Regions from separate parts of the Sphingobacterium thermophilum genome, predicted to be linked through region 1. Evidence: riboswitches for the same ligand, from Rfam matches in the RefSeq annotation. Region 1 holds a riboswitch; the other holds the start of a gene.
The links. A riboswitch is a leader RNA that binds a small molecule or an ion and turns the genes downstream of it on or off. The one in region 1 is predicted to bind S-adenosylmethionine.
Positions count from the first base shown of each region.

Region 2: it holds a riboswitch for S-adenosylmethionine, as region 1 does, so the genes downstream of both, ABD873_RS00815 (O-acetylhomoserine aminocarboxypropyltransferase/cysteine synthase family protein) here and metE (5-methyltetrahydropteroyltriglutamate--homocysteine S-methyltransferase) in region 1, are expected to answer to the same signal.

Region 1 is NZ_BAABGR010000035.1:268,631-272,845, forward strand. It holds gene ABD873_RS11905 (sensor histidine kinase) at 1-1,688, shown strand, start outside; gene ABD873_RS11910 (response regulator transcription factor) at 1,700-2,386, shown strand; SAM riboswitch class I at 2,603-2,706, shown strand; gene metE (5-methyltetrahydropteroyltriglutamate--homocysteine S-methyltransferase) at 2,775-4,215, shown strand, end outside.
Region 2 is NZ_BAABGR010000003.1:22,003-26,217, forward strand. It holds gene clpX (ATP-dependent Clp protease ATP-binding subunit ClpX) at 1-809, shown strand, start outside; gene ABD873_RS00810 (AMP nucleosidase) at 880-1,698, shown strand; SAM riboswitch class I at 1,860-1,973, shown strand; gene ABD873_RS00815 (O-acetylhomoserine aminocarboxypropyltransferase/cysteine synthase family protein) at 2,220-3,527, shown strand; gene ABD873_RS00820 (homoserine dehydrogenase) at 3,596-4,215, shown strand, end outside.

The DNA.
Region 1 (4,215 bases):
AGTTGGAAGTTTTGGATTTTGCCAAAACCCAATCCAAAGTCAATCAAGAAAAATACATAGCCGAACAGAAGAAGCAACAAAAATTGGCGCAGCAGGTCAAGATCCAACAGCAGATAGACCAACTGCGGCTGAAACAGCATGCTACCTACCAAAAGTTTAAGGATGCCGATGAAGATCTCAAGTCACGCTACCCTAACGTCACACCCATAGAAAACTGGTTTTACGAAACCTATTTCAACATACCCCAAAATCGCAAATACATACAGATACGTATCGAACAGGAACCTATCGTCGGCACCATGCTTGCCAACACCTATGTGGTGGTAAGTGCCAGTCGTGCCGTACCCCGCGTACCAGCAAAGGATGACTCCGTACGTTACGTGATATCGGACTTCGACCTTACGGGACTTATCACGTGGTATCGCATTGCAACTCTTCCACCTAAGGAGGATGTGAAAATCACACAAAAAATCAACAAGCTGCTCATGGAGCTGGACAACATCAACCAAGAGCTACTTGCAGAATCCAACGCCACTACCCTCTTTGACACCGTAGCAGTGCTTAGTGGAAAGAAGGCCAACCTCGTAGAAGATGTGGCCATCGGTGTGCAGCTGGCCAATAGACCTCTCGAACACCGGATTAATACCAAACATTTGCGGCAACTTATACAACAGGAACTCTCCTCACGTGAAATACACTCCCCCTTCAACATAGAAGTTAGGGACAACCATCGCCTTATTTATCAAACTTCGGACCCTAGCACCTTAAAACATCCGGAAAAGCTTACACGCTACACCACCGAACTGTTTAAAGGTGACCGCACTAACTCAAAAGGAAGACTGTCCATTTATTTTCCCAACAAACGGAATATCATTGCCAAAAATATCAGCTATCTGCTGTTACCTACTTTAGCTCTTCTAGCCTTGCTCGTCGGTTGTTTTGCCTACACGCTGCGTATTATCTTCCGTCAGAAGAAAATCTCCGAGATGAAGACGGACTTCATCAACAACATGACGCATGAGTTCAAGACACCGGTAGCGACAATCATGATTGCCAGCGAATCCCTGCGCGATCCAGAGATATCGTCTGACGCTAAGCGCGTCAACAAGTTGGCAAATATCATCTACGACGAAAATGTACGCCTAGGCAACCATATCGAACGCGTATTGAATATCGCTAAACTCGAGAAAGAAAACCTTAAAATAGAACGTACTGACGTGCATCTCAACAACGTCATCGATGACGTGTTGGAAAGTATGACCTTACAGCTCAACAAAGCTAAGGGAACACTACACAAAGAGCTTAATGCAACCGATGATTTGGTGATTGGCGACGAATTGCATCTGTCCAACGTAATGTTTAACTTAGTTGACAACGCTATTAAATATAGCCCGAACAACCCTGACATTACGGTTAAGACATACAACACAAACGGCAAGATTGTTGTAGCCGTATCGGACAAGGGAATGGGAATGACAAAAGATCAACAGGAAAAAATCTTTGACCAATTTTACAGAATACCTACGGGAAACGTACATAACGTAAAAGGTTTCGGCTTAGGATTGAGTTATGTTCATGACATCATAAAACGGCTCGACGGCAAGATTACAGTAAAAAGCGAAAAGGATAAAGGCACGACATTCGAAATCAGTATGCCTTTGAAAAAAAGCCTTAAAAATCTAGAATAAAGAAGAAAGTTATGCAAAAGATATTATTAGCAGAAGATGATCCTAACCTAGGAGAATTGCTGAAAGATTACTTAGAACTAAAAGGAAAGTTTGAGGTTGTCCTCGTCGAAGACGGCGATCAAGCCTTGGAAGCTTTCCGTAAGGAGGAGTTCGATTTATGCATCTTTGATGTGATGATGCCCAAAAAAGATGGATTCACGCTAGGCAAAGAAATCCGCAAGGTAAATGAAAACATTCCAATTATTTTCGCTACGGCAAAAAGTATGATGGAAGATAAGACCGAAGCATTTGAACTTGGTGGTGACGATTATATCACCAAGCCTTTCCGTGTGGAAGAACTGCTACTTCGCATCAACGCCTTGCTGAAAAGAGCTTCTAAAGACAAAGAGGAAGAGCTGGCCGACAAATTCGAAATTGGAGACTACTTCTTCGATTATACCAGCCAGGTTATCACTTACAAAGGCCAGCAACAAAAGTTGTCTACCAAAGAAGCTGAGCTCCTTCGTTTATTATGTCTGAAAAAAAACGACGTACTCACACGCGAAGAAGCACTTAAAAAAATATGGCACGATGACAACTACTTCACCGGAAGAAGTATGGACGTTTTCCTCAGCAAGTTACGTAAATACCTGAAACAGGATCCAAACGTCGAAATCGTCAACGTGCACGGAAGAGGATACAAATTATTGGTAAGCTAATTAAAATTTATTTCATAAAATAAAGGCCTGAAACATATGTTTCAGGCCTTTATTTTATAGAATATTAATTTATTAATTTCTCAAATCACGGACACAACGAATATTCATCTTTGGACGATATATATAGTTTATTGATTTTCATAAATTTCAGTAAAACAAAATATTCCTCTTAGGAAAAAAATTTTGAAACTCTTAGAAAAATATCTATTTTAGCCACGCTTATAGAGAAAGGCTGAGGGACTAGACCCGAAGAAGCCTTAGCAACCTGTCTCTTGACAAGGTGCTACATTCTACCCTACTAATGATGGGAAAGATAAGCTGAGTTCACTATTCCGAGTGGCCTTCTCTTAGCAAAGGATTTAAGAAACAATTTAATTTCAACAATTTTATGTTACTAACAAACAATTTAGGCTACCCACGTGTAGGCCCTTTCCGTGAATTGAAAAAGGCTAATGAAGCTTATTGGGCAAAAAAAATCAATGCAGAGGAATTACAACAAGTAGCTAAATCTATACGTGAAAACAATTGGAGAACTCAAAAAGAAGCAGGTATAGATTTAATTCCTTCCAATGATTTCTCTTTCTACGATCAGGTTTTAGACCTATCTCTTACTGTTGGTGCTATTCCGGCGCGTTACAACTCTTTGTTGGATAAGCTGGACAGCAACTATAGCTTGGACCTTTACTTTGCTATAGCCCGCGGTTTCCAAGAAAATGGAATTGACGTTACCGCCTCGGAAATGACCAAATGGTTTGACACCAACTATCACTATATTGTTCCTGAATTTACCAAAGACCAAACATTCAAATTAAGCTCCCAAAAGTTCTTAAACGAATATAACGAAGCTAAAGCCTTAGGCATTGAAACTAAACCTGTAATCATTGGTCCTATCACCTTCTTGTTGTTAGGAAAAGAGAAAGAAGCTGGCTTCGACCGTATCGACCTTATCGACAGATTGTTGCCTGTTTATGAAGAAATTCTTGGTAAATTGGCCGATGCAGGAGCGCAGTATATCCAAATTGACGAACCTTATTTGGCTTTGGATCTTTCGGAAAAAGTTAAAGCTTTATATCCTGAGGTTTTCAAAAAGCTGAACACCGCCGCCAAAGGAGCTAAATTGATTGCTACCACCTACTTCGAAGCACTAAGAGACAATGAGGATATCGCCGTAAACCTTCCTGTCCATGCATTACACGTGGATTTGGTACGCGGTGAAAACCAATTGGATACCTTGTTGCCAAAAGTTCCTTCTACTTTAACGCTGTCATTGGGTATCGTGGAAGGACGTAACATCTGGAAAAACGACTACGAAAAATCGTTAAACAAGATAAAACAAGCTGTCGATACTTTAGGTAAAGATAGAGTATGGGTAGGTACATCTTCTTCCCTGCTACATGTACCATACGACTTGGATAGCGAGAAAAAAGAAGAAACACTACCTGCTGAAGTAAAAAACTGGTTAGCTTTCGCCAAACAAAAGCTAGCAGAAGTGAAAGACTTAGCTGTATTAGCTGAAGGTGAAGTAGACGCTAAAACTGAGGAAAACTTCGAAGCAAACAAAGCTGCTGCAGAAAGCCGTCGCACATCGCCGTTGATTCACAAACCTGAAGTTAAGAACAGAGTTAACAATATTACGGACGACGACGCAAAACGTACTTCACCATTTGCCGTACGTAAAGCTCTTCAACAAGAGAAATTCGGCCTTCCGAAATTCCCTACCACCACTATCGGTTCGTTCCCGCAGACTAAAGATGTACGTAAATGGCGCGCCGACCTTAAAAAAGGGGTAATCACTCAAGAAGAGTACGACAAGGCTATCGCTGAAGAAA
Region 2 (4,215 bases), on a different contig from region 1:
AAGCAGGATATGTGGGAGAAGACGTAGAAAGTATACTTACCCGCCTATTACAGGCAGCAGACTACGACGTAGCGGCAGCAGAAAGAGGTATTGTCTATATCGATGAGATTGACAAAATCGCACGCAAGAGCGACAACCCTTCCATCACACGCGATGTGTCGGGGGAAGGAGTTCAACAAGCGCTGTTGAAAATTCTGGAAGGAACCAACGTAAACGTACCTCCGCAGGGTGGACGTAAACACCCAGACCAGAAGATGATCACCGTAAATACAAACAATATTTTGTTTATATGCGGTGGAGCTTTCGACGGCATCCAAAAGAAAATCGCCAACCGTCTGCGTACACAGACCGTAGGCTATAAAATGAAAGACGAAGAGGAAGATATAGATTTAAATAACCTCTATAAGTATATCACTCCTCAGGATTTGAAAAGCTTCGGCTTAATCCCTGAGTTGATTGGTCGTCTTCCGGTATTGACGCACCTGAACCCGCTAGACAAGAAGGCGCTCTTGAGCATCTTGACAGAACCAAAAAATGCCTTGATTAAGCAGTACACAAAACTGTTTGAATATGAAGGCATAGAGCTGAAGTTTGACAAGGAAGTGTTCGACTTTATTGTAGACAAGGCTTGGGAATTCAAATTGGGGGCTCGTGGCTTGAGAAGCATCTGTGAAGCTATCATGCTGGATGCCATGTTTGAGATTCCATCCACAAAAGATCAGAGTGAGGACAAGACGCTTCATATCACGCTGGAATATGCGAAGCAAAAATTCGCCAAAGCAGATATCAAGAAGCTGAAAGTAGCATAAGCAGCGAAACCCTCACTCCTCCAAAGTGAGGGTTTCGTGTCTTTTGGGGTTAACATTAAAATTTAGTACTATGAAGAAAGAAAAAAAAACAGTAGAAAGTCCTATAACTCCAGGACTTAAAACAAAAGAAGAAATAGTCAACAATTGGCTGCCTAGATATACAGGAAAACCTTTAGAAGAGTTTAGCAATTACATCCTGCTTACCAACTTCACCAAATATGTGAAGTTGTTTTCAGCCATGCACGACGATGCACCCATCTATGGGGAAGACAAAGCCATGCAGGCATGTACCGCAGACGGCATCACCATCATCAACTTCGGTATGGGAAGCCCTATGGCCGCCACCATCATGGACCTCCTATCTGCCGTAAGGCCTAAAGCTGTTCTATTCTTGGGAAAAACCGGTGGACTAAAAAAGAAAATAGGTGTAGGTGAACTAATCCTTCCTATTGCAGCAATACGCGGCGAAGGTACGTCCAACGACTACTTCCCTCCCGAAGTACCGTCCCTACCGGCTTTCGCTCTCCAAAAGGCTATATCCACCACCATCCGTGAATATGGAAGAGACTACTGGACAGGTACGGTGTATACAACCAACCGCCGCGTGTGGGAACACGACAAGTCTTTCAAGAAATATCTGAAATCCATCCGCGCCATGGCTGTGGATATGGAAACCGCTACCATATTTAGCGTAGGGTTTGCCAACAAAATCCCTACAGGAGCCCTGCTATTGGTATCTGATCAGCCCATGGTTCCTGAAGGCGTCAAAACAGCGGATTCCGACATTTCCGTAACCGAAAAATATGTGGAAACACATCTCAAAATAGGTATTGATGCCTTAAAACAGCTTATCAACAATGGATTGACTGTCAAACATCTTAAGTTTTAAGTGCTGCCCTACATACATTAAACATAAAAGAGTGGCCTCTGAAGCCGCTCTTTTTGTTTTACAGAAATTTTTAAATAATTTTAATTTTACAAAAATTCTACTATCTTTGTCGAGTACTTTTGTAGCATATTACTAATCAAAACCTTTCAAGGATTGGTCTTGATTTATAAAGAAGTGGCGAGAGACTGGCTCAGTGACCCACTGGCAACCAGCAGCAAAAGGCTGAAAAGGTGCCAATTCCTGTCTAAAACATGTCGTTTTAGAGCATATAAATGTAAAAGACTATGATATATTCAACGAAGACAACATTAAATTATCCGATTGACAACCTTCCTGTTAAGGAACACCTTTCCGCATTTTTCACCCGTAAACATTCTATTTCGTGCATGCGAATGCGCTAGTCGTCTGCAATATTTTTCCTTACAGATATTGCTATATAAAAGACGACCACCCTTCTGAATACATTATTATTAAGGAGTAAATCATCATATATTTTTATAACCTGAAAAATTGAAAAGAAAATGGCTGAGAATAAAAGCTTAAAATTTGAAACTTTACAAGTACATGCTGGCCAAGAGGCCGACCCAACAACAGGATCAAGAGCTGTTCCAATCTATCAAACTACCTCATATGTTTTCGAGAATGCAGAACATGGTGCTAACCTATTTGCGCTGAAACAGTTCGGAAACATCTATACACGCATCATGAACCCTACCACCGACGTATTCGAAAAAAGAATAGCAGCATTGGAAGGTGGTGTGGCTGCCGTTGCTGTATCTTCCGGACAGGCCGCGCAGTTTATTGCATTAAACAACCTCTTGGAAAGCGGAGATAACTTCGTTGCAGGCGCTAACCTTTATGGAGGTACATACAACCAATTTAAGGTAGCCTTCAAAAGATTAGGTATCGAAGTACGCTTTGCCGAAGATTCAGATGCCGAAAATATCGAAAAGCTTATTGACGAAAAGACTAAAGCTATCTACGTAGAAACTATCGGTAACCCTTCTTACAATATCCCTGACTTCGACAAGATCGCTGCTGTAGCACGTAAATATGACATTCCTTTTATTGTGGATAACACTTTCGGTGCCGGAGGTTATCTTTTCAAACCTTTGGAACACGGCGCTAATGTTGTCGTAGAGTCAGCTACCAAATGGATTGGCGGCCACGGAACAAGTATCGGCGGAGTGATTATCGATGGTGGCAACTACAATTGGGGTAACGGCAAATTCAAACAATTCTCAGAGCCTTCAGAAGGTTATCACGGTTTGGTATTTTCTGAAGTGTTCGGCGAAAACGGTCCTTACGGCAATATACAGTTTGCCATCCGCGCACGCGTAGAAGGATTGCGAGACTTCGGTCCTTCCTTATCTCCATTCAACTCATTCCTATTGCTGCAAGGCTTGGAAACATTATCATTACGTGTGCAACGCCATGTGGACAATGCGCTCGAAATCGCCCAATGGTTGGAAGCTCACCCTCAGGTAGAAAAAGTAAGCTACCCTGGATTGAAGAGCCATCCTCATCACCATAATGCACAGAAATATCTTAAAAATGGATATGGTGCCGTTTTATCTTTCTCCATCAAAGGAGGAGCCGACAAAGCGAACGAATTCATCGATGCGTTACAACTGATAAGCCACTTGGCAAACGTAGGAGATGCCAAAACATTGATCATACATCCTGCTGCGACAACACACCAGCAGCTTACGACAGAAGAACAAGCTAAGGCCGGCGTATTCCCTGGATTGTTACGTCTGTCCGTGGGTATCGAACATATTGACGATATCAAAGCCGACTTAGCACAAGCTTTCGAAAAAATTAAGTAGTCTTCTGACTACTTAATTTTTTAATATCAGAAAATAAGGGAAAAGAGAAACTACAGTTATTTTATTTTATGAGTAAGAAACTTACTATCGGAATGTTCGGGTTTGGAGTTGTGGGACAAGGATTATACGACATTATCAAAACAAAAAACTTAAACTTAGAAATAAAAAAATTTGTCATTAAGAATGCCGACAAAAAGCGTTCATTGCCGGCAGAACTATTCACCACAGACGCCAATGCTATACTCGATGACCCGGAAATCAATACCGTAGTCGAGCTTATCGACGATGCCGAGGCAGCTTTCGAAATCACCAAAAGAGCCCTTTCATCGGGTAAGAATGTGGTTTCTGCCAACAAAAAAATGATTGCTACACATCTCCAAGAACTTACGGAACTACAACAACAATATGGCACCTCACTCTTGTACGAAGGAGCAGTATGTGGCAGTATTCCAATCATCCGCAATTTAGAAGAATACTATGACAATGAGCTGCTGCATTCAGTAAGCGGGATTTTCAACGGCTCCTCCAACTATATCCTTTCCAAAGTATTTAACGAAGGACAAAGCTATGCCGACGCCCTAAAAAAAGCACAGGAGCTAGGCTTCGCCGAAACCAACCCCATCTTAGATGTTGGTGGCTTTGACCCTAAATACAAGTTGACTATCGTTGCCTCGCACGCCTATGGCAT